One region of the Pedobacter albus genome, then DNA from elsewhere that is predicted to be linked to it. Evidence: riboswitches for the same ligand, from Rfam matches in the RefSeq annotation. Region 1 holds a riboswitch; the other holds the start of a gene.
What was found. A riboswitch is a leader RNA that binds a small molecule or an ion and turns the genes downstream of it on or off. The one in region 1 is predicted to bind S-adenosylmethionine.

Region 1 (16,121 bases):
TGCGAGTGAAAATATCAGGGCATCAACCGCATCCGTTACATTTTTGTTTGTGGCAGTACTATAAACCTTCTTATAAAACGGATGGGCTGCATTTACGATTACCTTAAATTTGCTTTCGTCATCACAAATAATTTTCCACAAACTGTCTTCCTCAAGTATATCTGATATTATTTCATAGTCTTTTTCATTCCCATATTTCAAGAACTCGCTGACTTTATTCGATAACCAGGTCCCCGTGGGATTATTGACCTCTACAGATGCTTTGTTGTCCTTAGAACTATTTTTCGTCTTTATTTCATTTTCGTCCATCAGGTCTCTGGATATTCCTGCAATAGAAACATCATTTCTTCGAAACCTATTATTGACAGTTAGCCGGTCGTCTGACTTGTTGTATGCTGATTTAGCTTTCTTAACAACAACTGGATTTACTACATTCTTTAAATGCTGAAACAATGCTTGGGGAAACTGCACCCTCGCTTTATTAACGGTAATCCTAAATAATTCATCCAATTCAGAGTCAATATCTATGCTCAACCTCGCCAACTTATCATGCTCATCTTTCGCTTTTGTACCATGCCATCCACCAAATCGTATAATCCGGTTCGCCCGATAAATGTAATAGCCTTGGGAATCGTTCCAGGATAACAACCCTTTTGCATTTTTCCAGGCTTCTTCTGAAGAAAACGCTTCTTTAGCAGGAACAACATATGCGGCAATACGTACAGGCGATTTGTAACCTTGTATTCTGAATATTTGTGTATCACTTTTCAAGGGCACTATTTTTGTATTTGCTTCTCCCCTGCAAAAAGGATCCCAGGGCTCGACTTTTGAGTCATTAACGCTAAGATTAATGGCAGTTTTTTCGCCTAGGCTACCATCCAAAAATCGATGATAAACCATGCCAAGATGAAGCTTTACATTTTCTATAAGCCGATAATAGAAATTATTACGATGTTTATCATTTGCATAGGAAGCAAGCTGTTCGTTAAGCCAGAAAACATCTTCCCATAAAACTATTGTACCGCTTTCACCCAAGTTGATCATTTCTTTTTTCAATAAGGCCTGAACTTCACTTTTGGTGAGTTCCAATAGAGTCCAGCCTTTTTTTCTTACATGCCCGATGTCCCAGCGGTAAGCGCAGATTTCAGAACCCCTTTTCTTAGAGATAACTGTAAGAATATTACAATGGCTAAGAGAGGCTGTCTTCATCCCCATACCGAATTTACCCAGATCCTTTTCTTCATAAGTCGTCTCTGTACCTAGCCTCATTGCCTCTTCTAGTTCACGATGACTCATGCCACACCCATTGTCCTGAATACGACAGACTGTTTTCTGTTTTGAAGGATTAGAAAATGTTATAGAAATACTATCTGCAGCAACCTTTTCTGTAATTGCATTGTCCACTACATCTGCAATTGATGCATTAAGATCGTAACCCAGATTACGCAATGCATCAAAGGTTCTGGATGCGTTGGGAATGCTTGTTATTTCTTTCATTGTGAATCGAGACGTATATGGACTGATTGAATTTTTGAATACTTTATAGCCATAACTGACGCTTAGATAGGAAATGTTTTTACTCCAAATTGGCCAATGATAAATAAACTGTCAGTTAAATCAATATGGCTGTGGATAAAGAATATCCTTGCCCCGAAAGAGATTCTATGGAAAATACCGATGGGGGTGATAAAACTATAGGTTCAGACATCTAAAAAGGATAAAGTAAACTGGTTGAAATATTAAATATCTGATATAAAATGGAATAAATGAAATACATTCCATTTATATCACATCAATATCTCATTTTTAGTACCTTTTTTAACGGATTCTGTTTCTCTCCGCTGGAATATCTTGTGAACTACATTGGCAATTTGAAAAGCCAAGAAAGGGGGGACAGCGTTCCCTACCTGATGAAATTGCTGGGTACGTTCCCCACAGAAAAAATAGTTGTCGGGAAAAGTCTGCACACGCGCAGCTTCACGTACTGTAAAACTCCTGCATTGCACTGAATCATAATGTATAAAATAATGGCCATCCTTGGAAATATGACTTGTCACAGTGGTTGCCGGAATATCTGGCAATTGTACCCTGAACCTATCACTAAATTTGCCCGATTCAGCATTTTCGTGATCAGGCAAAAGATTGTTGCCAGCTAGTTTGTAATCTTCCAATCTTGGGAATGTTCCTTTTTGACTTGTATAACGTGATGCAAACAGATATCTCTTCAGGTCATCAATGAGGTGTTTCCTCGAAACGTGATGAAGAATACCTGCAAGCTTTTTGTCTTTATACCAACTTTCGAGTTGATGACTCGCATCGATATGAGGCCTTTGGGATGGCCAGAATTCTCGTCCGAGAGTTGTCGGCCAGTCCGTATTCACATGATGTTCACTTGACCCGATAAAACCATCCAGTTCTTTATCGAAATCGTTTACATAGCTAAGCCAGTTTTCATAAGAATCCTTTACTTTGATATAATGCCTCTTCTTCTTTGGATTCCCCTCATTATCTTTTTCTATAGTACTGTGACTAAACAGTCTGGTAATCCCACTTCTTACAGGTGGAAGTTTTCCTATTACGGATTCCAAAGAAACCTGATCACTTTTCTCAAGTGTGCCTTCCGGAGATGGACAATCCTCTCTTACACCCAACAGGATAATTCTATGACGTTTCTGGGGAATTCCATAATCCTCTGCTTTAATTAAAAAATCTTTAGGATTAAATATGGGGTTACCATCTGAATCAAATTCGGTAGTCTCAGTTGTGAGCGAGTAAATTCTGTATTTGGTAGCGGGGTTCTTTTTCGTGATTTTTTCTCCCTCTGAAAGACAGGCAGTAACAGGGTCTGAAAGATCATTTAAGATACGACGAAAAATATTTTCTTCTTCAGTCTTGGCTGATAAAAGACCCTTGACATTCTCCATGACAAATATCGCCGGGGAGTGTACTGCGATAATACGGAGGTATTCCTTATAAAGATCAACTCTTTTGTCTTTAGTGCTGTCAAGGATAGTTTCTTTACGTCTTGAACGCCCCGCCAGTGAATATGCCTGACAAGGGGGGCCACCGATAAGCAGCCATTTTGTGTTCCCGGCAAGCGCTACTTTTATCCTTTCATCAACATCTTCATTGCTCACCCCATTTTTATCATCCTTGTCGGGTATTCCCAATGTTCCACACCACGCTTCTTCATCAGAATGTGTAGCTTCTTTAGGGTACTTTTTATATAATTCGTCAATGGTCATACCTCCCCTTACAAAGGTATAATAGTCTTCAGGTACTTTTCCTGGTTTAAACTGCCTAAAAAAGCTTCTTAGTTTTAGCGTCTGATGAGCATGTTCATCTTTTTCAATTGAAAGTCTAATCTTAAATACCCGCTCATTATTCTCGTCTATTAGTGAAGAAAAGCCCTCTCCAAGTCCGCCCGGACCCGCAAAGAGATCAATTATAGGAATCACGTTCTCTGTTTTTCTCTTATCCATTTTCTTTCAATATTCTGGAGGTTTCTGCAAGGGTCATTTCAATTTTCCCCCGTTTCAATTCACACTCCCAAATCGTAATAATATTCCAACCGCTTGCCGCCAACAAACCAATGGCCTTTTCGTCGTGAGCGATATTTCCGTTTATTTTATCAAGCCACCACTCAGTTCTGGCTTTAGGAACTACATAATATTTACATCCATCATGTCCATGCCAGAAGCAACCGTTTATAAAAATGACGGTCCTGAATTTCGGTAAAACAATGTCAGGCCTGCCAGGAAGCTTTTTATCATGCAGAAGATATCTGAAACCTTTTGAGAACAAAAACTTTCTGACTATCATTTCAGGACTTGTGTCTTTGCCCTTTATGCTGGCCATATTAAAACTTCTCGTCTCTTTGGAATGTACATCTGCCATTACTAATCCGTTTTCTTAGTTGACACCAATAGTTCCCTGACATCAACATCTATGGTTAACGCGATATCTCTTAACACCTTAATACTTGGCTGATTATTATTGTTGCAATAATTGGTTACTACCACATAACTTTTACCAATCTTTTCAGCAAGCCATATTTGTGACCTGCCCTGTTGTCTGAGTACTTCCTTAATTCTGTTCATTAGAATTCTTCAAACATAACTCCCAATTATAAAGAATTTCGATATAAAAATGTATCGATTTGCTTTATTATTTTATATTCTATAAAAGTAAAACATTGAAACCTAATAAAAAAGCAATGTTCAAACAGTTTTTAATCGATTGAAAATCAAAAGACTAATAGCGTTGAAAGTCTCTTAGTGATTTGGTTTCTTCGGAAAGAAGAATAACCTAAAGCTTTTTTCTAACGTACCGAATATTAAAGTGGAAGTAGAATCAAAAAGAGGAGGATGATATTAAGACAAAAAGAATCAATGTGGGCTTAAGGGATAAACCAGTTAATTTTCATGAAACTGTTCGACTTTAAATATTTCGTTGACAGATTTATACCCAATGGCATTTCATTTATTCTTTTGTATTCATAATAGTAAGTTATGATTTTTACCCTTTTTAACTTATTGTAAACATGAAAAAAAGACCAGCGAAGCGCATTTCGCCCAAAACCGGATCAGGGTATTCTAAAGCGGATGAAGAATTTTTTAAATTAACTGCTCAGATAATCGTTGACCACATTCTTGCTTCAGATAAAGATGACCCAAATGTCTCGAAAAGCATCTCGCAGAAACGCCTCCGCAAAAAAAAATAAAAGAAATAGACGTTAAGTTACTTTTAATCAACTACTTGAATCTTTAGATCTAGTATAAAATAGGAGAGTGTGGGAATTGAACACTAAATAGATTATATATAGCTGGCGACCAACCACTTACAGTAAGTTTCGTTTTTGCTGATTTTTTTCAACAAGCAACCTTTGAAATGAAATAAGCTACTAATAATCAATTTATTAGCGGCTTATTTTTAATGATTAATAGCCCGTAGGGGAATCGAACCCCTGTTTCCAGAATGAAAATCTGGCGTCCTAACCCCTAGACGAACGGGCCAATCGATATTTTAATTCACGATTTTAGATTGATGATTGGCAGTTACCTAAAATCCGCTAACAAAAAAACACCAGCGCTTGCTGATGTTTTTCGTAGCCCGTAGGGGAATCGAACCCCTGTTTCCAGAATGAAAATCTGGCGTCCTCACCCCTAGACGAACGGGCCAAAAAAGAAGTGTCTTTTCAACTCCTTTGGTAGCGGGGACCAGACTCGAACTGATGACCTTCGGGTTATGAGCCCGACGAGCTACCAACTGCTCCACCCCGCACACTATACAATTCTTAGAATTTTTGCGCTTTTGATTTCGCTCTTGTTCCGAATTGGAATGCAAAGATATAATTCGTTTCTTTGTAGTGCAAATTTATTTTAAAAAAATTCGAATATGTCGCACAAAGCTGGTTTCGTAAGCATCATAGGAAAGCCCAACGTAGGCAAATCTACCCTCATGAATGCACTCGTGGGCGAAAAGCTCTCTATCATTACTCCAAAAGCGCAAACTACGCGCCACCGTATTTTGGGCATCGTAAACGAAGACGACTACCAAATTGTGTTTTCCGATACGCCCGGCATCATCAAGCCACTCTACGGCCTGCAGGATTCGATGATGAGTGCCGTAAACGGCGCACTGGTTGATGCCGACCTCATCTTTTTTGTAACCGATATTAACGAAAAGCACGATGAAAACGACGTGCTCGAAAAAATAAACAACACCAGCATCCCTTTGGTGGTCCTATTAAACAAGATAGACAAGGCCAGCCAGGAACAGGTTGACGAAAAAATCGCCTTTTGGCAAAAAGAACTGAACCCGAAACACATTTTCGCCATTTCTGCCTTAGAAGGTTATAATGTTGATGGCCTCCTGCCTTTGATCCTCGATAATTTGCCAGAGCACCCGCCCTATTACGACAAAGACGAGCTGACCGACCGCAGCCAGCGCTTCTTCGTATCGGAAATCATCCGCGAGAAGATCTTCACCAACTACCAAAAGGAAATTCCCTACAGCACCGAGGTGATTGTTACTTCTTTCAAGGAAGAGGACGACATTATCCGCATCAATGCCGAAATTATCGTAGAACGCGATTCGCAAAAGAACATCCTGATTGGCAAAGCTGGCAGCATGCTCAAAAAGGTAGGCATGGAAGCCCGTAAAGACATCGAAAAATTTGTCGACAAGAAAGTGTTTCTGCAAACCTTTGTGAAGGTACTGCCCGACTGGCGCAGCAAAAAGAACTACCTTAAAAACTTCGGTTACGAAAGCTAATTACATATACTTATGAAAAAACTGCTTTTTGTAGTGCTCACTTTGTGTAGCACTACCTTGTTCGCCCAAGAAAGCAACAACGGCAAAAAACTCTGGGCCAAATCAGTGCTCAACGAAAAGGCGCCCGACTTGGTTGTGGAAAAATGGCTTTCTAAGCAACCCGACACCAAAGGCAAGTTTGTGCTGATCGATTTTTGGGCTACCTGGTGTGGCCCTTGTCGCAAATACATTCCCATGCTGAATGATTTTCAGCAAAAATACGGCGACAAACTGGCTGTTATCGGCATTTCGGACGAAACCGAAGACCGTGTAAAAGCCTTTAAAGACCCTAAAATAACCTATGCCGAAGCCATCGACACCAAAAGAACCCTCTACAGCCAGCTCGAAGTAAAAGGCATCCCGCATGTCATTATCATCGACCCTAAAGGCATCGTAAGATGGGAAGGCTTCCCTTTGCTGGGCAATTTTGAGCTGACCGAAAAAGTGCTTACCGACCTGATGGAGAAGTACAAAAACTAATTTTAGGCTTCATCTTCAAAAAATTAAGCGTACTTTTGCAGGCTCGGCTATGCAGAAACACAGGGAGTTTAGATGGAAATGTTCAATCAAACGCCCGTTTCGCAAAAATCGTAAATGGTAAATCGTCAATCGTACAATCGTAAATCACATGAGCAATATCATCGCTATAGTAGGAAGACCCAATGTGGGCAAATCGACCCTATTTAACCGCTTAACAGAAAGCCGTAAGGCCATTGTTGACGATTTTAGCGGCGTAACCCGCGATAGGCACTATGGCGTAGCCGAGTGGACCGACAAGCAGTTTACCGTGATTGATACAGGCGGCTATGTAGCCAATTCTGAAGACGTTTTCGAAGCGGCCATCCGCGAGCAGGTGATCATTGCCATTGAAGAAGCTACCGTGCTTTTGTTTATGGTTGACGTAACGACCGGCATTACCGATTTGGACGATGAGATTGCCCAACTGTTGCGCCGCAGCAAAAAACCGGTGTTTACCGTGATCAACAAGGTCGACAATACCGCTTTAGAGCACGAAGCCCCTATTTTTTACAGCTTTGGCTTGGGCGAAATCTACACCATTTCGTCGATGACAGGTTCTGGAACCGGCGAATTGCTTGACGATGTAGTGAAACACTTCGAAGATGCGCCAGAAGAAGAAAATTCCTTGCCGAAAATTACGGTAGTAGGTCGTCCGAACGTGGGCAAATCATCATTGGTCAATGCTTTAATGGGTATTGAACGTAATATCGTTACCCCGATTGCCGGCACTACCCGCGATTCGATCCATATCCACTACAACCAATTTGGCCACGAGTTTATGTTTATTGATACCGCCGGGCTGCGCAAAAAGACCAAGGTAAAAGAGAACATCGAATTTTACTCGGTGATGCGTACCATCAAGGCGCTGGAAGAAGCCGATGTGGTGATTTTGATGATAGATGCGCAGGAAGGTCTAGAATCGCAGGATATCAATATTTTCCACCTGGCCGAGAAGAACAAGAAAGGCATTGTGGTGTTGGTTAACAAATGGGATTTGGTAGAGAAAAACAACAAAACCATGAAGGTTTTCGAAGACCAGATCCGTCAAAAACTGCAACCGTTTACCGATGTGCCGATTATTTTCACTTCGGTGCTCAACAAGCAACGTATCTTCAAAGCCATCGAAACCGCATTAGAGGTTTACAAAAACCGTGGCAAGAAAATACCGACTTCAAAACTGAACGACGTCATGTTGCCGATCATAGAAAGCTACCCTCCACCGGCACTCAAAGGCAAATACATCAAAATCAAATACATTACGCAAATCAACGGCGTATCGCCTATGTTCGCGTTTTTCTGTAACCTGCCGCAGTACATTAAAGAACCTTACAAACGCTTTATCGAAAACAAGCTGCGCGAAAATTTCGACTTTTCGGGCGTGCCGATACAGATTTATTTTAGGCAAAAGTAGTATAGCGATTAGCGTATCGCGTTTCTTGCATCGCGTATAGAGAATAGCGTATTGCGTACGGCGATTAGTGTATTGCGATTTTTTAGCGCGTCTAGCATTTCGCGTTAAATGAAACGCTTAATACCAAACGCGTAGTGCTAAACCGTCACCAAACTCAATTCCTTCACCAGCTCGTCGATGTGTTCTCGCTGTACATTGGGCATGCAGATGATGTGCGACCAGCCATTTTCGGAGGCCAACTGCCACTTTTGCCTAATGGCTAGATCCGGTTCCGGAAAATTAACCGTAATGGTATTGGGATTTCGCCAAGCGGCCAAACCGATTTCCTTAAATTTTGCTAAAGCGTATTCGGCCACGGCCAAACTATGTTGGGCACGTTTTTTCAGGCCTTCAATGCCATGTTTCTTTAAGGTATACCACAAAAACAGCGGACTGTGGCCATTGCGAGAGCCTGTAATGGTGGTATCGATGCTTCCAATATAATCGATAGAACGGGCAATGCGGTTGCGGTTCGATTTTTTAACCACCACTACCCCACATGGCATGGGCGAGCCAAAAAACTTATGCCCGCTAATGGCAATGCTATCGGCCCCATCGGCAAAATCAAAAGCCGGACGAGGCTCGATAAAAGCGCTGTAACTGCCCGACAAGGCGCCGTCGGCATGGATGTAGTAGTTTTTAATGGCCAGTTTCTTTAAAATAGCCTTGATTTTGGCAATATCGTCTCGGGCCTCAGTCATGGTGGTACCGATATTGGCCATGATGATAACCGGCGTTTGACGATTCATCCCGATGGTATTTTCCAAATCGTGGTAATCGATTTCGCCATTGGCCTGTGCACTGATTACAATATTGGGCATATTGAGCAGATGCAGGTTTTTCTGCACACTGTAATGGGTTGATTCAGAATAGTAAACCATGGCTTTCGGATGAAGCTCCCTGGCCAAATATAGCCCGTACAGGTTGCCTTCAGAACCTCCATTGGTAACATAGCCCCACCAATCGTCGTCGTTGGCCCTGAACAGCGAAGCAAAAAACTGGATGACCTCCCTTTCCATCTCCCTCGAATCGACCGCATAGGTAGAAGCTACGAAGGGATCGCCGAGATTGTTCATTGGATAACTGAGAAATGGCATCAGCTCTTCAAAATCGAAATCCTTTGAAACAGGATAGCCCATAAAATTCTGGGTGTTTTCTTTAACCTGTGCCAATAAATCGGCTAGTATTTGGCTGTCGGCCGGCGATAGGGAATTAGTGTTCATTGCTTGTAGATTGAGCTACAAAACTAGCTTTAATGAAATTAAATTTCAATTAAAATAAACAAATCAAAACATTATTCTAATAATATAAAATAATCAATTTAATATTCCGAAAATACCAAATAAATTAAAGCTGTACTACGTGATGATTTGGTCATCCAATTCCCAGTTGGCAGTTTTCAGTTTGCCCTGATGGTTTTGGAGATGACAATTGACTAATGACTAATCAGCCAATGAGCAAATGAACCAATGACACCAATGAACTAATGACACCAATGAACTTATTGAAGACTAACCAGCGCCTGCTTCACCACATTATCGGTTAGGTTATGCGCTTTGTAGTAGCCGATATCGCCCAAGTGGTATTTGTACAGCATCACTTTCAGGTCGTTGTAGATGACCTGCTTTGAAGCCAATAATTGTTTGGGATCAATTACAATATTTTTCGATTGGATATACTTGAGCAGGTCTTTGTAATCGGCATCGTTGATGGTAAAGGCATTCAGGTTTTGCGAGAGGTAGCTTGGCGTATAACGATCGGCCAGCACATCAAATACAAAATCGATTAGCACTTTTTTCTGCACCAAGGTGCTGTAAAACTTATTGTAGCCAGTGGTATCGAGCTTTACATACACATCAGGCTGTATGCCACCGCCGCCAAATACTTTTTTGCCACTCGGCGTTACAAAGGCATTAATCTTTTGAAGACTGTCTTTCTGCTTCGCGTTTTTGGCGGTCAGCTCGCCATCGTTGTAGCGATCTTCCAATTCATGCTGATAAGCGGCATAACCCTTTTTGTACGATTTTTGAATGCTGCGCCCCAACGGCGTATAATACCTGGCTATGGTTAGGTTAAGTGCCGAACCATCTTCAAAAGCAAACTGTTCTTGTACCAGTCCTTTGCCAAACGAACGGCGCCCGATAATAACACCTCGATCCAAATCTTGCATAGCACCAGCAAAGATTTCGCTCGCCGAAGCCGAATTTTCGTTGATCAATACCGCCAACTTTCCTTGTTCAAATTCGCCACCACCGGTTGCAAAATAATCGGTACGGGGCTCGTGCTTGCCTTCGGTGTATACGATCAGTTTATTTTCTGGCAAAAACTGATTGGCCAAACCTGTTGCGGCATTGAGGTAGCCCCCGCCATTGTCCCGTAAATCGAGCACCAGTTTTTTCATGCCTTTGGCTTTTAGCGATCGAATGGCATTCACAAAATCTTCGTCGGTATTGGCGCCAAACTTGCTGATGCGAATGTAGGCTGCGTCATTGTTCAACATATAGGCGGCATCAATACTGCTTACTTCTACCCGGCCTCTTTTAATGGTGAGCATGGCCGGAGTGGCAATTCCTGGATGCAACAAGGTAATTTGTACAGGTGTACCTTTTTTGCCTCTAATTTTGCCCATCATTTCGGAGCGGGGCAACGAATGGCCGCTTACATTGGTGCTGTCTACTTTTAAGATCTTATCGCCCTGCTTGATGCCGGCCAGAAATGCCGGTCCGTCTTTAAGCACATTGGTAACCAAAAGGGTATCGTTAAGGATATAATATTCTACGCCAATGCCCTCAAAATTGCCTTCCAGGGTTTCGGCCAGTTCATCGGCCTTGGCAGGTGGCAGGTAGCTGCTGTGTGGATCTAGCTGATGCAGCAAACTATCGATGGGCAGGTGCTGCAGGCTGTCGGCATTCACCTCGTCTACGTAGTTTTTGTTGATGATATGAATGATATCTTCAACCTTTCTCGCATTGTTGTCAACGTAACGCTTGTCATGCTGCACCTGAAAGCCTTGGTCCTTTAAAAACTTAAAGCCCAAATACATCCCTCCTATTAAAGTAACAGAATAGGTAACAGCAATAAGTACATTAAAACGGGTATTCTTTTTCATTACGGAGCAACAGCACAAAGTTATGAAAATTAGCGCCTTAATGAAAGAACAAAGCCCACAACATTTTAGTTTTTCGAATATTTTGCCGCAAATATTTGCAGGGGCGTAATCTTCTCTCTAAAATTGTATGGATTTACGCAAATATTTCCTGTTAATTTGAAAATTAACGAACTTTACCTCAAATGAAATCCATGAACAGAGTAACCGAACAAGAATCTAAATACCACAACATTGACCAAATGTCGGTTTTAGAGATTTTGAAAGGAATAAACAACGAAGATAAGCTAGTTCCCCTTGCCGTAGAGAAAGCCCTGCCACAAATTGAAAAACTGGCCACTGCCATTGCCGAAAGGATGCTAAAAGGTGGCCGTTTGTTTTACATTGGCGCTGGCACCAGCGGCCGTTTGGGCGTAGTTGATGCTTCTGAGTGTCCTCCTACGTTCGGCGTACCGTTTGATCAGGTGGTAGGCATCATTGCCGGTGGCGATTCGGCCATCCGCAAGGCTGTAGAGTTTGCCGAAGACGACGATAAACAGGCTTGGGTAGATTTGCAGGAATACCATATCAACGAAAAGGATTCGTTGGTGGGCTTGGCGGCTTCGGGCACAACGCCTTATGTAGTGGGTGGCTTAAACACCGCGCGCCAACATGGTATTTTAACGGGTTGCATTGTTTGCAACGAAGGCGGGCCGATCGTGGCCGAATCAGATTTTCCGGTTGAAGTGGTGGTGGGCCCCGAATTTTTGACGGGTTCTACGCGCATGAAATCGGGAACGGCCCAAAAACTGGTCTTAAACATGCTCAGCACTACGGTAATGATCCGTTTGGGACGTGTAAAAGGCAATAAAATGGTAGATATGCAGTTAACCAACCATAAGCTGGTTGATAGAGGCACGCAAATGGTGATGGACGAACTGCACATTGACCACGACCAGGCGGCCGACCTGCTGAGCAAGTACGGAAGCGTACGCAAGGCGGTTGAGGCCAATAAAAAATAGTTAAGAGTTTGGATTTTAGATTGACGATGGTGACAAATCTAAAATCGTAAATCCATCAATCTAAAATCTCCTTATGCACGAAATAGAGCCTTTTTATTTGTGGCGCGACGATTATATCGCTGCAGAAGATGAGCGTTCGCCGTTTTTCAATACCGAATACTCCGAATTCTATTTCGACAAGCAGCTTTACAATTTCCTCATCCATCCGCAGTGGGACACTTTTGGCTCGCCCACCCTGTACCTCAAGGTGCTATATGCCGATTACGAAAGGGGCTATGCCATTATCGAGATGATGGGCGAATGGAACGACACGTTGCACAACGACATCATGATGCTGAAAAGGGAAATCATCGAGCTGATGATCCAGGAAGGCATCAATAAGTTTATCCTGATTGGCGAAAACGTGTTGAACTTTCATGCTTCAGACGATAGCTATTACGAAGAGTGGTTTCAGGATGTGGAAGATGGCTGGATTGCCGGCGTTAACTTTAATCAGCATGTTATCCGCGAATTCCGCGACCACGGCATCGACTACTACATCAATTTTGGCGGCGAGCTCGATGAATTGCACTGGAGAAAGCTCAAACCACTTCAGTTTTACAAAAAAGTGGACGAACTGCTGACAAAAAGATTAAATTAAAACCGTATTTTTAACACAACATATTTTTAAATCAAAAAAATGGAACAACAAAATTATCAATATCAAGACAATTCGGTCTTCGTACAGGAAAGATCGGTTTCTAAAAAATTCTTTGCCAATGTATTCCTTTGGATGTTTGTGGCATTGGCAATTTCTACCCTTGCGGCGTATTTTATTAACGCATCGGCCGAAGCACAATCGTACCTATTCGACCCACTAACCGGAAAAAGAAACCTATTGGGTACAGTAGCCATGTTTGCCCCTTTGGCTTTGGTGTTATTAATGGGTGCCGGCTTTAACAGGCTATCGTTTGGCGCTTTGGTTGGCATTTTTATCCTCTTTGCAACTTTGCTTGGCATCAGTTTAAGCTTCATTTTGGTCGTATACAACCTAGGCTCTGTAGTAGGTTGCTTTGCAGCGGCAACAGGCATATTTGGAGTGATGGCCATTATGGGCTATACCACCAACACCGATTTAAGCAAATTTGGCCCAATACTAATGGCTGGTGTAATTGGACTGGTCATTGCCAGTGTAATCAATATGTTTATTGGCAGTTCACAATTTGATTATATTATGAGCTTCTTTGGCGTTGCCATTTTTACGGCCCTAACCGCTTATAACGTACAGAAAATCAAAAGAATAGGCTTGGGCATCGAAGAGAACGGCGAACAGTTCGCTGTTGTTGACACCAAGAAACTAGCTATTATGTCTGCGCTTACTTTATACCTTGATTTCTTAAATATCTTCCTTTTCTTATTGCGTATTTTCGGAAGCAGGAAATAAATCCATCCATTGAAGTGGTACGATAGCCCAATCTAAAATCGTAAACCTACAATCGTAAATTCAGTATAATATACCGAAGGCCGTGTGTATTTGCACGGCCTTTGTAATTTTATTTGGTTTCAGCCCAATATTTTTGGAATTGATGTTGCATTGTTGCATTTTTGTATCGCTTATTAAGAAAGATGGAGGGATTAGACCCTGCGAAGTCTTAGCAACCTGTGCTAACAAGGTGCTAAATTCTATTCTGAGCAATCAGGAAAAGATAAGTTAAAGTCAACCTAAAACCAGACTTTTCTAGATAAGCTACATAGATAGGAGTATAGCGTATTGCGTAAAGCGATGCCTAGCTACAAGCGCTATATGCATATCTCAATACCCCATACTAGATGAACATTAGAGAAGAATTAGAGAAGCGAATTTTAATTATAGACGGTGCCATGGGCACGATGATTCAGCGTTACGTTTTAACCGAAGAAGATTTTAGGGGCGAACGTTTTGCCAACCATCCCTGCGATGTAAAGGGCAACAACGATTTGCTGAACATCACCCGCCCCGATATCATCAAAGCCATCCACCTCGAATACCTGAATGCCGGTGCCGATATCATCGAAACCAATACCTTCAGTACGCAACGCATTTCCATGGCCGACTACCAGATGGAAGATCTTTCGTACGAACTCAGTTTTGAAGGTGCCCGTGTAGCTAAAGAGGCCGTACAGGAATTTATGGCCAAAAATCCAGGTAAACAATGCTTTGTAGCCGGTGCCATTGGCCCCACCAACCGTACGCTTTCGCTCTCTCCCGACGTAAACGACCCGGGTTTCAGGGCCATTACCTACGACCAACTATTTGATGCCTATTACGAACAAATCCGCGGTTTGGTTGATGGAGGTTCGGATGTATTGCTGATCGAAACCATATTTGATACACTCAATGCCAAAGTGGCCATCGCGGCCATTAAACAATACGAAGAGGTAATCGGACGAAAGCTCGAAATCATGATTTCGGGTACCATTACCGACGCTTCTGGCAGAACGCTTTCGGGCCAAACCGCAGAGGCTTTCCTCAATTCGGTTAGCCATGCCCAGCCTTTGAGCATTGGCTTTAACTGTGCCTTGGGTGCCAAAGAAATGCGCCCGCACATTGAAGAGCTGGCCGCCAAGGCAAACTGTTTTGTTTCGGCTTACCCCAATGCCGGTTTGCCTAATGAATTTGGGGCCTACGACGAAATGCCACACGAAACCGCACATTTAGTTGACGATTTCATTACTTCGGGTTTTGTAAATATTGTAGGTGGTTGTTGTGGCACTACGCCCGACCACATTGGCTGCATTGCCGAGAAAGCCAGCAAAGCTTCGCCAAGAAAAATCCCAACGCTTGAGCCTTACATGCGTTTGAGCGGCTTAGAACCCGTTACCATTACTCCCGAAAGCATTTTTGTGAACGTGGGTGAACGCACCAACATCACCGGCTCTCCCAAATTCTCTAAACTGATTTTGGGTGGCGATTATGAAGCGGCTTTGACCGTAGCGCGCCAACAGGTAGAAGGCGGCGCACAGGTTATCGATGTGAATATGGACGAAGGCATGCTCGATTCGGAAGCGGCCATGACCAAATTCCTGAATCTGATTGCCTCTGAACCCGATATTGCCAAATTGCCTATCATGGTCGATTCGTCAAAATGGTCGGTTATTGAAAATGGCTTAAAATGCTTGCAGGGCAAGGGCATCGTTAACTCAATCTCTCTCAAAGAAGGCGAAGAGAAATTTAAAGAAAGCGCCCGCAAAATTATGCGTTATGGCGCAGCTGTAGTGGTGATGGCTTTTGATGAACAAGGCCAGGCCGACAACTACGAACGCAGAATCGAAATTTGTAAAAGAAGCTATGATATCTTGGTCAACGAATTGGATTTCCCGCCACAGGATATCATCTTCGACCCTAATATTTTAACCGTTGCTACCGGTTTAGAGGAACACAACAACTACGCCGTCGATTTTATCAATGCCACACGCTGGATCAAGGAAAACCTGCCTCACGCTAAAGTGAGCGGCGGGGTTTCTAACATCTCCTTCTCGTTTAGGGGCAATAATGTGGTACGCGAGGCCATGCACTCGGCCTTTTTGTTCCACGCCATTAAAGCTGGGCTTGATATGGGCATTGTTAACGCGGGTATGCTCGAAGTTTACCAAGAAATTGAGCCCGAACTGTTAGAAAAAGTAGAAGACGTATTGCTTAACCGCAGATCCGATGCCACTGAGCGTCTGGTCGAATTTGCCGAAACCGTAAAAAACAAAGGCAAAGCCGTGG
Region 2 (16,121 bases), on a different contig from region 1:
AACTAAAGCGATTGTACAGGAATTTTTAGCTGCACTGAATGCCGAGGATTTTGCCAAGGCCAGAACGTTTTTAAACGATAATATGAAATTTATCGGCGTAATGGGTACACGAGATAATGCCGATACTTATATAGCCGACATGGAAAAAATGCGCTTTAAATACAAGATACAAAGGCTATTTGCCGACGAAAAGGGCGTAGCGGTTTTTTACGACATTGACATGGGAAAGCAAACCATTTTTTCAGCTGGCTGGTACGAACTGGAAAACAACCAGATCAAAATCTTTAAAGTATTGTTCGATCCGCGTCCACTTCTGGCTCATTCCTAACCAATTACAGCTATTTTGATTAACCAAATCTTAAATCGCCAATAATTAGGCTATCTTTGCACAAATTAAAGCTAATGGCAGTATTACACAGAAAAGAAGAAAAAATACAGGTAGTGTTGGGCAGGTTGCCTAAAAAATATACCCAAGAAGAGTTTACAGCAATGTTTATCAAACTCTATTCTAAAGACTGGGGCAAAATAAAGTCGGCCTACATCAAACAATCGCAAGACAAAGAGCCTGGAACCATTGTAAGAATGCCAAAGCCGGATCTTTACCTGAAACAGCTTTTAGAAAACTACCTGCAAAACAAAGATGCCAAAGCAGTACCTGCAAAGGAAGAGCCTGTTGTAGTTAAAGCACCTCAAAAAGCCAAAGCCGTTAAAAAGGAAACGACCGAAGAAAAGCCTGTTGCAAAAGCCAAACCTGCAACTAAAGCCAAGAAAGAAACGGCTGCCGAGGAACCTAAAGTTGTGGTTAAAAAGGCAAAGACCTCTGCAAAACAAGCCGATACTGAACCAGAAGCTCCTGCAAAAGCAAAAAAAGCAACCGTAAAAAAGGAAGTTGCTGCCGAACCGGAAGCCACTCCAAAAAAGGCTAAGGCCACGAAAACGGCTACAGCGAAAGCCAAAAAGGCCGATTAATAATTCAACAAATACACTTGCGAAGTTTTAAAAACTTCGCAAGTGTTATATGCTAAAGCTGTTGTATATACCCCAAAAACAGCTCCATGGCTTGTCTTTTCTCAAGAGTTAGCTCAAAATCAAGTTTATGGAAAAGGTAATCGTCGAGGTCGAAATTGGGAACCGAAGGCAATTGTTGCAACAGTTCTTTTCTATGTGCCAGCCCTAGCTTCAAAGCTTCGTCAAATTCGGCTATAAATTCTTGGGGAATGGTTTTATTGGCTATCCAGGCCGCATAAAGAAAAGGTAGGCCGGTAAATTTCATCCACTCCTCGCCCATATCATAGGCATAGGCAAAATCGTCTTTGCGCCCAAATGTACGGTCGCCAATCAGCACCATGCCATCGGTTTTCGCATCCTGATCGCTTACAAACTCTACTTCAACCTTAAAGTGGAACTTTAGCAAGACCTTGGCCAGATTATTTGAGGTGCGCGATTGCGGATCGAGCTTCAGTGTTTTGATTTCCTGCACGGGAACATCCGAAAAGATAAAAACAGAATTTACCGCACCAACCGAACCTATGCAATAAGAACCGATGATATTGGCATTGGGCACCTGCGGAAAAGCGGCTACAGGTATCAAGCCTATATCTACTTGGTTACTAATCAATTTTTGCGCGCAATCTGAAGGAATATCCAAGCTTAAATCGATCTGATTCTTCACTTCAGATCTTTCAATTCCGTCAATAAATGGTTTGGTGTTGGTATAGGAAACTGCAGAAATCTTAATCTTGTTCAAAGTATTATCGTTTATTCTTTTCTCATTCGTCGTGTCTTGGGCATCTATTTGCAACCTAAACAGCCGACAAATCCTTTAAATGGTCTATATTGTTAAAATCGATGATGGTAAAACTCCCATTCTCATAACCTACTTTATAAAGCACCGTATTCTGGTGCGGAAAATCGGCCATTTCAGACAAAGGCTTATTGCTCAAATAGCACAGCAACAAGCGCATGGCTCTGCCGTGCATGCAAACCAGTACCGTTTTCTCGTTGCTTTGGTTTAGCATTACCGCTACGGCATCTTTCAAGCGTGCCAATACTTCGTTGGGACTTTCGCCACCTTCAAATTTGGCATCATAGTCGCCGTTTTGCCAAGCTTCTACCAATTGCATAAAAGCACGGCGCGCTTCTTCGGTATTAGGCTGCCCCTCCCATAGGCCCCAGGCCAATTCGTCTAAACCATCCAATTGTTGCCAAGGCAGGCCCAAATCTATAAAGCCCTGTACGGTTTGATGGGTGCGCTTTAAGCTGGAAGTGTAGATTTTATCGAAAGGAACGGTTTGATAATGATCGAAAAATGCCTGCCCTTGTTTTCTCCCCGTATCATTCAGATCACTGTCTACGCCACGCCCCTGTACAATGCCAAGGCGGTTCAATTCGGTTTCGCCATGTCTGATGATATAGAATTCTTTCATTGAGGAGGATTAAAAGTTAAAGGGTTTTAAGGTTAAAAATAGTCGCTAGTTTACCACCGGCAGTTTGTAGTATTGAGGCTTCACCTCTTCTTCAAATACCACCTCGGTATAATCGGTTACTACATTGTATAAGGTATCTCTTTCCATAGGCTTGCGACCTACATGCTTGATCAGGTCTACCAGTTCTTTGGTGCTCATGGCCGGATTTTGTTCTTCGGCGCCAGCCATCGAATAAATTTTGGTGGTATCGTCTAGGGTACCATCAATGTCATCTACGCCAAAGTTGAGCGACAGCTGGGCGGTTTCCCTGCTAATCATCGCCCAATAGGCTTTGATATGATCGAAATTGTCCATATAAATACGGGCAATGGCATAGTTTCTCAAATCTTCAACCACCGAAACCTCGGGCACATTGCTCATTTGGTTGTGCTGGTTTCTGAATTTCAACGGAATAAAGGTTTGGAAGCCTCCGGTTTGATCTTGCAACTGGCGCAAACGCTCCATGTGGTCAACCCTATGCTCAAACTTTTCGATATGTCCGTAAAGCATGGTGGCATTAGAACGCATCCCCAACTTGTGCCATTCTTCGTGTATGGCTAGCCACTGATCGGCTGTGCACTTGTCTTTGGCAATCTGCTCGCGTATTTCGGGATGAAAAATTTCTGCCCCGCCTCCTGGAATTGATTCCAGTCCAGCGTCTTTCATCATTTTCATTCCGGTAGCGTAATCAACTTTTGCCTTTTTAAAAATGTAGTGGTATTCAACCGGTGTTAAAGCCTTTACGTGCAACTCTGGACGGTGTTTTTTAATGGCGGTAAACAAGGCCGAATAAAAAGCGACATCGTATTGAGGCAAAACGCCTCCAACAATATGCACTTCGGTAACAGGCTCATTGTCGTACTTCTTCACTACATCCATCATTTCTTCCATGGTGAGCGCCCAACCCTCGTCCTTTTCCTTGATCAATCTCGAATAAGAACAGAATTTACAATCGTAAACGCATAAATTGGTAGGTTCCAAATGGAAATTGCGATTGAAATAAGTCAAATCGCCATGTTTCTTTTCGCGAATATAATTGGCCAAAACGCCCAAATAACCAAGCTCTGCATGCTCATACAGGTATACGCCTTCGTCAAAAGTAATGCGTTCGCCGGCTTTTACCTTTTGGGCTATGGCGAGTAGAGGTGCCGAAATAGTTGGATTATGGAGAAGAATATCTAAAGCTTGCACTGCCATCCTTTGTTAATGTTTAGGCAAAAGTACAACAATGACCTAATTGAACATCATTTTCTTGTAAAAATGGCTTATTTAGAAACGATATCCGGTGGCCGGTTGGCAGTTGACAGTTTTCAAGGTGGGTTTAACCCTAGATTCGTTAACTTAACTGGAAAAAATCCTTAGAAATGATCAATCTGCGAATCTATGGTCGAGTCTTTATTTCATCGCGTTGGCCCCAAGACAGGTAATGTATCGATGAAACAAACTAATAGCCTATCAACAAAAAAGAGCCATAATCAATCGACTATGGCTCTTTTTATCTTATTTAAGCTTTGCTTATTTGGCTGCTTTCGAAAAGTTCATGATGATATAGGCGGTTTTGTTGCCGTATTCGATTGGCGATTTGATGGTCATGTTTACATCATCGGCCGCGGCCAGCATTAAGCGGTAGCCTTCGGTTACGTTTTTAGCTTTATCGCCTTGGTAAAGCTTTTTAAACTGGAAAGTTCCATCTGCGGCATTTACCGACCAGAAAATAGTCTGTGTTTTGGCTGCACAAGTTGCACTAGACGGTAAACTGTAGCTGCCATTGCCACTATTGGTCAGGCTCCAAGTACTGCCAATAAAACATTTGTAAGAGCTCTCGCCCAAGAATGATTTCACCGCGATATCAGGAATACCGTCAAAAGTAATGTTGTTGAGCACCCAATTTCCGGTTACACCGCTTCTTTTTACGGCTGGCGCGCCTGATGTTGTTTTCGGAGAACAGCTTTGTAAAACTATTATTGAACTACAAATTAAAGCCGCTATTAAAAATATTCTTTTCATATACTTGTTTTTTAATATGCTAATTACACAAATCTTGCCAAAATCTACAACTTTTAAGATTAAAATTTAGCTTTGCCTTAAATCCCTAGTAATTAAGTCGAAAAAATGAAACCAGAAACTACTGCCATACATGCTCTTCAATTAACCCAAAGCGCCACCGGCGATGTAACTATGCCCATTAGCCTTTCGACTACTTTTTTAAGGGGCGAAGACGGCGGCTATCCTGGCGGACACATGTATAGCAGAGTGAGCAATCCGAACCGCTCGGCGCTGGAAAACGTCATAACGGCGCTCGAATTTGGTGAAGACAGCTGTGCCTTTTCTTCTGGAAACACCGCCGGAATGGCTGTTTTTCAGGCATTGGAACCCGGAAGCCATATTATTGCCCCCGACGATATGTATTGGGGCTTTAAAAAACAGTTGCAAAGTATTTTTGCGAATACCCTCACTTTCGATTTTATCGACCTGACCGATCTTTCGGCCATAGCCAAGCATATTAAACCCAATACGGCGCTGATTTGGGCCGAAACGCCATCTAATCCGCTTTTGAAGATTACGGATATTGAAGCGCTGGCCGCGATTTGCAAAAAACACCAACTCATTTTTGCCTGCGACAGCACCTTTGCTTCGCCAAGTCTGCAAAACCCCATCAAGCTGGGAGCCGATATTGTGATGCACTCTACCACCAAGTACATTGGCGGTCATAGCGACGTACTGGGCGGCTGTTTAACTACGGCGCGTAAAGACGAATTTTGGGAGAAAATCAAGAACATCCAGCAAATTGGCGGTGCCGTACCCTCTCCTTTCGATTGCTTTTTGCTGTTGCGTAGCCTCAAAACATTGGCCTACCGCATGAAAGGACACTGCGAAAATGCCGAAAAATTGGCACGTCACCTAGCGCAACACCCTAAAATAGCAGGCGTTTACTATCCAGGCTTAACGAGCCATCCACAGCACGAAATTGTTAAAAAACAGATGAGCGGTTTTGGCGGCATGCTTTCTATTTTGGTAAACGGCGATGCAACAGCAGCCAGAACGGTAGTAAACCAAGTAAAAATATTTGCACAAGCGACCAGTTTGGGTGGCGTGGAAAGCCTTATTGAGCACCGTGCCTCTGTTGAAGGCCCGGACACCAAAACGCCACAAAATTTAATTCGGATTTCGGTTGGCCTGGAGCATATAGACGATTTGATTGCCGACTTAGACCAAGCACTGGCATTTGTTTAACCACAGTTTATAGTCCATGGACCATTGACCATCGACTATTGGCCAATAACCAACTACAACAAACAACTAAAAATCAACGACTTAAAAATAAATCGAAATTTTATTTTGTAGTTTTTCAAATTTTCACATACCTTTGGAACATTATTCGGCGAAAGCTGAATTTCCAAGTCAATATCTTTTTAAGATTTGATTTATAAAGAAGTGGCGAGAGACAGGCTCTTTGACCCACTGGCAACCCTCCCTAACGGAGAAGGTGCCAATTCCTGACCGGGCAACATGGTGTTGTTTGGAAATATAAATTGAAGAAAATGAAAAAGTTCAATTCATCATCGCTCCTTAGCGAAAATTCAGGTTCAAAACCCAAACAGTCGGTTTCATTTTTAAATGTAAATCAGTTTTGCTGTAACGCACAGTTGATGTGTTGTATGTGCTGTCGCATATACTAAGCACAAAATTCTTCCCCTTTGTATGTTCAATTTGGAAGGCCCTAAAAAATTAGGGTACGCTAACGGCTCATGCTGGCTTTAAGCCAAAATAGCCCTCGCCTACTTCAGGCAAACGCAATCAACTTACAGTTTCAGGCATTTACAATTTAAAACTTAGAAATCATGTCAACATCCTATAAATTCGAAACCCTACAGCTACACGCTGGACAAGAAATAGACCCTACAACTGGCTCAAGAGCCGTACCTATCTATCAAACCACTTCTTATGGCTTTAAAAATTCTGAACATGGCGCCAACCTCTTTGCGCTGAAAGAATTCGGCAACATCTACACCCGTTTAATGAATCCTACCACCGATGTATTCGAAAAAAGGATTGCGGCATTAGAAGGTGGCGTTGCCGCCTTGGCCGTAGGCTCTGGACAAGCGGCCCAATTCATTGCCTTGAACAACATTTTGCAGGCAGGCGATAATTTTGTAGCCTCCAGCCATTTGTACGGTGGCACTTACAACCAATTTAAAGTGGCTTTTAAGCGTTTGGGTATCGAAACCCGCTTTGCCAACGGCGATGATCCTGCCGACTTCGAAAGCAAGATTGATGGCAATACCAAGGCGATTTATGTAGAAACCATCGGCAATCCTTCGTTTAGCATTCCTGATTTTGAGAAAATAGCGGCCATTGCCAAACAATATGACCTTCCATTAATCGTAGATAATACTTTTGGTGCAGCCGGTTATTTGTTTAAGCCTTTAGAACATGGCGCACACGTGGTGGTACAATCGGCTACCAAATGGATTGGCGGACACGGCACCAGCATCGGCGGTGTCATTGTTGACGGTGGCAACTACAACTGGGGCAACGGCAAATTCTTTCAGTTTATCGAACCGGCCGAAGGTTACCATGGTTTGATTTTCGACGATGTTTTCGGTCAGGATGGCCCATTTGGCAACATCCAGTTCATTATCCGTGCCCGTGTTGAAGGCTTGAGGGATTTTGGTCCGGCATTGGCACCCTTCAATTCGTTCTTGCTGATTCAAGGCTTAGAAACCCTGTCATTGCGTGTACAACGCCATGTAGAAAATGCATTGGCTTTGGCAACGTGGTTAGAAAACCATCCGGCAGTAGCCAAGGTAAATTATCCTGGCTTGGAAAGCAGTCCTTACCATGCCAACGCCAAAAAATACCTGCGCAACGGATTTGGAGCTGTACTTTCGTTTGAACTGAACGGCGAAAAGGAACAGGCCATTGCCTTCGTCGATAGCCTAAAACTGGTAAGCCATTTGGCCAATGTAGGCGATGCCAAAACATTGATCATCCAGCCATCAGCCACTACGCACCAACAACTCAGCATCGACGAGCAAATTGCTGCCGGCGTTACGCCAAACTTATTGCGTGTTTCGGTAGGCATCGAACATATCGACGATATCATTGCCGATTTTGAACAGGCCTTTGCAGTGGTCAATGAACAGTTTGCGGTTTTCAGTTAACCGTTTTCAACCTTAAAACATTGCAACTTTACAACATTTAAACTCTACAACCTTCCAACTCCACCATACCAACAAAAAATGAGTACTACAGCCACCTATAAATACCCTAAGCTCTTTAAGTTAGAAAGCGGCAAAAAACTACGTCATGTAGAAATCGCCTATCAGACTTACGGAAAACTGAATGCCAACAAAGACAATGTAATTTGGGCCTGCCACGCCTTAACCGCCAACGCCGATGTGTTGGACTGGTGGGACGGTTTGTTCGGCAACAGCGCTTTGTTTAACCCAAATGAACACTTTATTGTATGTGCCAACATTTTGGGTTCTAACTACGGCACTACCAATCCGCTGAGCATTAATTCGGTAACTGGACAGCCTTATTACCTTTCTTTTCCTGAATTCACCATCAGGGATTTAGCAGGATTGCATCAGCTCTTGGCCAACCACTTAGGGATCAACAGCATTAAAGTACTCATTGGGGGATCGTTGGGTGGCCAACAGGCTTTGGAATGGTCGATTGCCAAAACCATAAACGTAGAAAACCTGATTTTGGTGGCTACCAACGCCGTACATTCGCCCTGGGGCATCGCCTTCAACGAAAGTCAGCGTTTAGCCATCAGCACCGACAGGACTTTTTACGCCAACCAGCCCGATGGTGGATTGAAAGGTTTAAAAGCCGCTCGCAGCATCGCCTTGCTTTCTTACCGCACCTACGAAGCTTATGCCGCTACGCAGCTGGAAAGCGTAAACGACAAAACCGGCAATTACAGGGCTTCGTCTTACCAAAATTACCAGGGCGAGAAACTATGCAAGCGCTTTAACGCCTACAGCTACTGGTATTTGAGCAAAGCGATGGATAGCCATAACGTTGGCCGGGGCAAAAAGAGTATTGTAGCGGCATTGGCCGAAGTGGAGGCGAATACCTTGGTTATCGGTATCGATAATGATATCCTCTTCCCCATCAGCGAGCAAAAATTCTTGGCCGAGCACATTACAGATGCGCAATTCAGCAGCATCAATTGCGCCTATGGACACGATGGCTTTTTGATAGAGACAGATAAACTGACCAATATTATCGGAAACTTTTTAAAGGAAAGCAGCGACAAGAAAATTATCAAGCTGCACCAGACAGCTTAGAGATAGGCTTATAGACCATAGTCCATCGACCATGGTCTATGGGTTAAGCAACTAAAATTTACTAAAGAATTAACACAACATAAAATGAGCAAGAAACTTAAAATAGGATTATTTGGATTTGGCGTGGTTGGACAGGGCCTTCATGATATCATCCGCGGACAGAACCTGAATTTAGAGGTGGTAAAAATCGCCATCAAAAATCCGGAGAAGAAACGCAGCCTGGATGCGCACCTTTTCACTACTTCGCATGATGAAATTCTGGACAATCCGGAAATCAACACCATTGTAGAGCTAATCGACGATGCTGATGCCGCTTTTGAGATTGCCAAAAAAGCTTTGAGCAGTGGCAAGCACGTGGTATCAGCCAACAAAAAAATGATTGCCAACCACTTGGAAGAACTGGTGAAACTACAGGCCGAGCATGGTACCTCCCTGCTGTACGAAGGCGCAGTATGCGGCAGTATTCCGATTATCCGTAACCTGGAAGAATACTACGACAATGAATTGTTGCACGGAATCAGTGGCATATTCAATGGTTCATCAAACTACATCCTTTCTAAAATATTTAACGAAGGCCTAAGCTACAGTACCGCTTTGCAACAGGCCCAAGATTTAGGTTTTGCCGAAACCGACCCTATTCTGGACGTTGGAGGCTACGACCCTAAATTTAAATTGACCATTGCCACGGCACATGCCTATGGCTTGTTTATCAATCCAGATCATATTTTAAATGTGGGCATCCAAAATATTTCAGATGCCGATATCCAATATGCGAGAGAGAAGAACTTTAAGATTAAATTAGTACCTACGGCACGTAAAATCAGCACCAAACAAATCGTAACCTTTGTGTTGCCCAAATTTGTAAAGGCTGACGATTTCTTGTTCAACGTAGAAAACGAATACAATGGCGTAACTGTGCAGGCTGCTTTTGCCGACAAGCAGTTTTTCTTTGGCAAAGGTGCAGGTGGCCATCCTACCGGTGCCGCTGTACTTTCCGATATCGCCGCTTTGCGCTACGACTATCGCTACGAGTATAAAAAATACCACCAACAAAACGGTCTTATCCATACCGACAAGGTAAGCATTGAAGTTTACCTGCGTTACGTACATGAGTACACCGTAGAAAAACTTCAGGTAGAAAACATCTCGGAGCGTTTTGCCCGCAATGATTACAAATACGTAATTGGTAGCATCAGTCTGAAAAACCTGATCGAAAACCGCGAATTGCTGCTGAACAAAGACGTGTTTATTGCCCAAACCGGCAAACTAACCTATAGCCAACAAGATATTAAGGCCATAGCAGAAGAAGGACTGCTTGTAAACTAGAGCTATTAGACCTGCGAAGTTTTGAAAACTTCGCAGGTCTTTAAAAAAATTTTTGTTTTGTTTCTATGCAAAAAGGCCCGAAATATTCGGGCCTTTTGCTTTATTGCAGTAAGACATGCGAAGTTTAAAAACTTCGCATGTCTATTTTATGAAATCTCTCTGTTGATATCCCAATTCTCAAGATAATCGGCTACGCGACGAACAAACGAGCCACCTAGCGCTCCATCTACCACCCTGTGGTCGTAAGAAAGCGAAAGGAACATCATGTGGCGAATGGCAATTACATCGCCAAACTCTGTTTCTAAAACAGCTGGTTTCTTTTTAATAGCACCAACGGCCAAAATAGCTACCTGCGGCTGATTGATAATCGGAGTACCCATTACATTGCCAAAAGAACCCACGTTGGTTAAAGTGAATGTGCCATTTTGGGTTTCATCTGGTTTCAGTTTAGAAGCACGTGCTCTCGAAGCCAAATCGTTAACCGCTTTGGTCAGGCCAACTAGGTTCAATTGGTCGGCATTCTTGATAACCGGCACAATCAAATTGCCACTAGGCAAGGCAGCAGCCATACCGATATTGATATCGCGTTTTTTGATGATTTGCGTTCCGTTTACCGTTACATTGATCATCGGGAAATCCTTGATCGCTTTGGTCACAGCCTCCACAAAAATTGGTGTAAAGGTAATTTTTTCGTTCTCTCTTTGCTCGAAGGTCTTTTTCACCTTATCGCGCCATTTCACCAAGTTGGTTACATCGGCTTCTACAAAAGAAGTTACGTGTGGCGAAGTCTGCTTGCTCATCACCATATGTTCGGCGATCAGCTTGCGCATTCTGTCCATTTCAATAATTTCGTCGCCACCACTTAAGCTTGGTGCTGGCGCAACCGCTGCTTGTGGCTTGGCTGGCGCGGCAACAGGCTGACTAGTTTGTGCAGGCTGTGCAGCAACAACTGGTGCGCCACCATTTTTTTGTTGTACATAGTTGAGCAGATCATCCTTGGTTACACGACCATCGGCCCCACTTCCTTTGAGCTGATCAAGCTCTGCCACAGAAATATTTTCTTGTGCAGCTATATTTTTCACCAACGGCGAATAAAAACGACCTGAATCTTTAAAATCCTGCGCAGTATTCGATGTTGTTGGCGTACTTGGCAATTGGCTAATGCCCGGGATATTGGCTTCGGCAACTGCTGGTGCTTCTTGGGCAACCGGCGTTTCCTGAACCGCTGTACTTTGCTCGCCACCCTCGGTTTCGATAATGGCAATTACAGCTCCTACCTGAACTACATCATCGGCAGCAAACAACTGCTTTACCAGCTTTCCGGCAACTGGCGACGGCACTTCCGAGTCTACCTTGTCGGTAGCAATTTCCAATATGGTATCGTCCAGCTGAATGGTATCTCCCGGCTGTTTCGTCCATTTGATAATGGTCGCTTCTGCAACACTCTCTCCCATTTTTGGTAACAATAATTCGTATTGTGCCATAGTAATTACTTGTGTTTATAATTGGTATACGGGCGCAAAAGTACGCTTTTTTAGCGATTTAATTCAAATCTTGTTTCAAGAGATTTAGCAGCATGGTTAAGGCAGCCATTGCCGAACGCTCGATATTCTGAATTCTTTTGCTGCCAAAAGTGAAGAGTTTGGCTTCTACTTTATGCTTGCTGGCCACGGCAATCCATACCGTTCCGACAGGTTTTCCGGGCAGGCCTCCACCCGGACCGGCAATGCCGCTCACCGCGATGGCGTAATCGGTTTTAAAGTGTGAAATAGCACCTTGAGCCATCTCCTTTACGGTTTGCTCGCTTACTGCACCAAAAGTAGTCAGCGTTTCGTGCTTTACGCCCAAAATAGATTCTTTCAGATCGTACGAATAAGCCACCGCACCGCCTGCAAATACGGCCGAAGAGCCTGCGTGTTGGGTAATAAGATGCGAAATATAGCCTCCGGTACAGCTTTCGGCGGTAGAAAGCGTAAGCCCTTTGGCCTCCATTTGGTCAAGAATTGCTTTTTCGAGCGCAATATCCTGGTCAATCACTACGTGTTTAGCAATCCGTGTCATGATTTGCTGTGCAAAATGCTCGATTTCTTTTTCCAAAGCCTCCTCATCGGCACCCGTACCGCTTAGCCTCAACCTCACCTGACCAAGCTTTGGCAGGTAGGCCAATTTGATATGGCTGGGCAACTGATCTTCGATATCTTCAATCTGTTGCGCCAAAAAAGACTCGCCCAAACCAGCGGTTAAAATGGTTTTATGGATAATTGACGAAAGGTTAAAGGCTTTTTTGATGCGTGGCAGAATTTCTTCCTCCATCAAATACATCATTTCGAAAGGCACGCCCGGCATCGACACGAATATTTTCCCGTTCACCTCAAACCACATGCAAGGCGCCGTGCCGTTTTTGTTCTGGATTACCGTACAGCCATCTGGAACATCGGCTTGTTTGATGTTGGCCTCGATCATGGGCCTGTTGAGGCGCGCAAAAATATCGGTTACATGGGCCAAAGTAGCTTCGTCCCTGCGCAAGGGCATATTAAAGTAGCTCGACAAGGTCAATTTGGTTACATCGTCTTTGGTTGGCCCCAAACCGCCGGTCATCAAAATCAGGTCGGCACGTTGCTGGGCTTCGTCTAAAGCCTGTTTAATATGCTCGGCCTGGTCTGAAACCGAAGTAATCTGTTTAACGCTTACGCCAATCTTGTTCAGTTCTTGGCCCATCCACGCAGAATTGGTGTCAACAACCTGACCAATCAGGATTTCGTCGCCAATAGTGATGATTTCTGCTAACATCTTTCTATGTATTTAGTATTTGGTATAGTAGCCTTTGCGTTTGCTCAGCTTCAGGTCTTGCAAGATAGAAGCCTTTACTTTGATATCGATCGAATAGCTCTGGTAGCTGCCGAAAGGAATCCAGCTGGCGCTCAAATCCCAACAATGCAGGTCACGGTAAATGGCAAACGAAGTATAAGAGAGGTTTTTGGCCTTAAAGTCGTAACCAGAATTGAACTGGATCTTCCACTTTGGCGTTAAATTAAAATCGCCGTTAAAGTTCAAGGTATTGCTGATGTTTCGGGTTGTTTTTTGCCCGAATGGATTGTTATAGTTGAAGCTATAAGAGAAAGCAAAATTCCATGGGATATTAAAATCGACAAACGCATTCGGATCTCGACTAATGGCCGCCAGTTCTTCAATCTGTTCTGGCGTACGACCCGTTTGTGCCGTTTGGTTTTTCAGATTATCCATGTTTTTGTTCCTGCTTTTTAAAGCATCCGGATTCAAACTGTAGTCGAAAGAAAACGTGAAACTGGTTAAACGAGGCAATTTTCCCTCACTCCATACAAACTTGTCAATTTCACGATAAGAAGGAGATCCACCAGCAGTAGTAGCAGGCGTTTCGAGCACCACATAAGGACTAAACACCCCACTAAAGTTAAAACCCAATTTATCGGTAAACTGCGAACGGCCACTAAAATTGATAGGTGCCAGTTTCATACTGTCTTGCACAAAATTATATGAACTCGAAAAGGTCAGGCCCTGGATAATCGGGATTTTTTTCTCGCCCGTACCGGTAGTGTCTTTGGCCGAAGCTACCTTCAGTTCCACGTTGTTATCGACAGAAAAACCCAAGCTGGCTTGCTTGCCTGCCGAGGGCCCACCAAAAATACCTTGTTCAAAAATCGAGTATTTTAAAGGTCTGCCCCTGTTGTCTAATTTATATTGTCCAGTTGGCACGCTCAAACCCGGCCTAAGGTCGTTGGTATAAATTTCCTGATATTTGTAATAGTTGCTATTTGTAGAAAAATCGGGCTTATAACTGAAACTGATATTCGGGGTAACTACGTGCCTGATGGCTTTGATCTTGCCCAAATTCTTGAAATCCTTCCGGCCATAAAACTTGGTCGACATGCCCAAGCTCAAGGAATACTCTCCCGCGCGCCTGAAGCCATTCACCGTATCAACCGCAATACTGTCTACGCCCGGCGATTGGATGTAACGGTTCCTTACGGTCTGGAAATACCATCGCTCGTTGTAATTGGCATTTGCACTAAAATTGAGGTATTTGAGCACATTGAAAGGCAAGCTGATTGGAATAGAATGCTGCATGCCGTTTTTAAAACGCTTTAATCCGTCTTTGTCAAAAAGCAGGTTTTCTTTGGTATTTACGGTATTGCTGGCCTGCAAACTATAGCCTACACTTAGTTTCTGATACCATTTTGGCGTGCCAGAGCTGTTCTTCATGTCGAAAGGGTTAATGGTCGACATGTTTAAACTCACTTGGGGAAGCGTTAAGCTGATGGTTTTGTTCTGTGTTTCTTGCGAGTGGGTCAAGGCAGCGGTTAAGTTAAACAAACCATCGCCAAACACCTTGCCATAAGAAATACTCGAACTCATGGTATTCTGTGCAATCTGATTGATATCGTAGGTACCATTGGCAGCCGTAGTCCTAAAAAAGTTGCCCGTACCCGCATTTACCGAGGCACTAAAAGTAGTTCCGGGTCGGGCGTTGGCATTTTGGGAGTGTGTCCACCCAATGTGGAAGTTCTTTTGAGGCGTATATTCCGGCGTTCCTTCCAAACCGTTTCGGGTACTGGAATAAGACAGGTTAAAGTTACCGTTGTATTTGTAACGCTTAATATAATTGGTAGCCAGACTAAGGTCGTAAGAACCGTTGGTAAAGATGTTCCCCATCAATTTGGCATCCCAATAATCGTTCAGTGCCAGGTAATACCCCCCATTGGTCAACGAAAAACCCTTGGTGGCATCCTCTCCGGGCGTAGGCAAAATAATACCCGACGATTTCTTGTTGGGCTTCGGAAAAAAGCCAAAAGGAATAGCGATGGGCAAAGGCACCCCCTCAAATTCCATATAAACCGGTCCTGTAATAATTTGGGTTTCGGTGGCAATCCCTTTGGTAATGTGGATGCCATAATGCGGATGTGGCAAATTACAAGTACTATATATGGTACCCTTCACATGGAACTCGTTATCGGGTTGCACCTTGGTTTTGCCACCCGAGAAAAATCCGCCCTGCTGTTCGGTATACACACCATCCACAGTACCCTCATGATCTTTGGTGTTATAGGTCAACGAATCGGCAATAGACGAGCCCTCTTTGCCCATCTTAAAAATCGGCCTGCCCACATATTTGCCCTTGTCGGTTTTAACGCCACTGGCAAAAATGGTATTGTCTTTCGAATTGAAGCGGATGTAATCGGCATCCAGCTCAAAATCTTCATAAATCACCCGCGCCTTTCCATACAGATGGATAATGCCGTTTTTGCGGTCGGTACGGATAGAATCTTGCGAATAATATTCCAGTTTAGCGTCTAAACTGCTTTTGGTCATCTTTTTTTTGACCTTTGTCGTATCTTTTTTGGAAGTGTCGGTTTGTTTAACTACCTGCTGAAAAGTAAATTTGGACAAAGCCATAGCTTTATTCCCCGCAACTGAAAATAAAAGAGTAGCCGTTATGAAAATGATATTCCGTAAAAGTTTCAAATTTGTGCGTGAATGTTATTTTTGCAATAATGTTTATCCCAAAACGTTCAAAATTAATGAAAAATATACCAATGGTTAGGTCAAATCCGATTTTGATGATATTTATTTCTGCCATCCTATTGTTAGGCATTGATAACCAATCATTTGCACAAGAATACAAAATAAAAACAATCGTAATAGATGCAGGGCATGGTGGCCGGGACGGCAATACGCGCGGGCTTTACTCTGCAGAAAAAGACGTGGCTTTAAAAACGGCATTGCGACTTGGAAAGCTGATTGAAGACAACTTAAAGGATGTAAAAGTAGTTTATACCCGTACAACCGATGTTTTCATTCCTTTATATGAACGTATCGGTTTGGCCAATACGGTTAAGGCCGATCTTTTCATTTCGATCCACTGCAACGACATGCCGGTTTACACCACCCGTTATATTAGTGGCTATACCCGTAAAAAAGGCAAAAAGGTACCTATCTATAAATACAGAAGCGCCAAAAGCACTTCTACCAGAGGTACGGAAACCTTTGTTTC

Region 2: another riboswitch for S-adenosylmethionine. It lies ahead of VRU48_RS04850 (O-acetylhomoserine aminocarboxypropyltransferase/cysteine synthase family protein); the one in region 1 lies ahead of metH (methionine synthase).

Annotation. Positions count from the first base shown of each region.
Region 1 is NZ_JAZDQT010000003.1:558,544-574,664, reverse strand. It holds gene VRU48_RS17695 (ATP-binding protein) at 1-1,497, opposite strand, end outside; gene VRU48_RS17690 (DNA cytosine methyltransferase) at 1,788-3,482, opposite strand; gene VRU48_RS17685 (very short patch repair endonuclease) at 3,475-3,897, opposite strand; gene VRU48_RS17680 (helix-turn-helix transcriptional regulator) at 3,900-4,100, opposite strand; gene VRU48_RS17675 (hypothetical protein) at 4,544-4,723, shown strand; tRNA gene VRU48_RS17670 (tRNA-Glu) at 4,944-5,015, opposite strand; tRNA gene VRU48_RS17665 (tRNA-Glu) at 5,109-5,180, opposite strand; tRNA gene VRU48_RS17660 (tRNA-Met) at 5,208-5,283, opposite strand; gene era (GTPase Era) at 5,398-6,276, shown strand; gene VRU48_RS17650 (TlpA family protein disulfide reductase) at 6,289-6,795, shown strand; gene der (ribosome biogenesis GTPase Der) at 6,944-8,245, shown strand; gene VRU48_RS17640 (histidine decarboxylase) at 8,383-9,507, opposite strand; gene VRU48_RS17635 (S41 family peptidase) at 9,786-11,393, opposite strand; gene murQ (N-acetylmuramic acid 6-phosphate etherase) at 11,585-12,391, shown strand; gene VRU48_RS17625 (hypothetical protein) at 12,465-13,031, shown strand; gene VRU48_RS17620 (Bax inhibitor-1/YccA family protein) at 13,071-13,814, shown strand; SAM riboswitch class I at 13,982-14,083, shown strand; gene metH (methionine synthase) at 14,201-16,121, shown strand, end outside.
Region 2 is NZ_JAZDQT010000001.1:1,129,798-1,145,918, forward strand. It holds gene VRU48_RS04815 (nuclear transport factor 2 family protein) at 1-328, shown strand, start outside; gene VRU48_RS04820 (hypothetical protein) at 403-969, shown strand; gene VRU48_RS04825 (menaquinone biosynthetic enzyme MqnA/MqnD family protein) at 1,022-1,747, opposite strand; gene VRU48_RS04830 (histidine phosphatase family protein) at 1,803-2,426, opposite strand; gene mqnE (aminofutalosine synthase MqnE) at 2,472-3,662, opposite strand; gene VRU48_RS04840 (hypothetical protein) at 3,981-4,472, opposite strand; gene VRU48_RS04845 (trans-sulfuration enzyme family protein) at 4,578-5,699, shown strand; SAM riboswitch class I at 5,888-6,000, shown strand; gene VRU48_RS04850 (O-acetylhomoserine aminocarboxypropyltransferase/cysteine synthase family protein) at 6,308-7,630, shown strand; gene VRU48_RS04855 (homoserine O-acetyltransferase family protein) at 7,709-8,767, shown strand; gene VRU48_RS04860 (homoserine dehydrogenase) at 8,852-10,093, shown strand; gene VRU48_RS04865 (dihydrolipoamide acetyltransferase family protein) at 10,240-11,577, opposite strand; gene VRU48_RS04870 (competence/damage-inducible protein A) at 11,636-12,883, opposite strand; gene VRU48_RS04875 (putative LPS assembly protein LptD) at 12,896-15,523, opposite strand; gene VRU48_RS04880 (N-acetylmuramoyl-L-alanine amidase family protein) at 15,649-16,121, shown strand, end outside.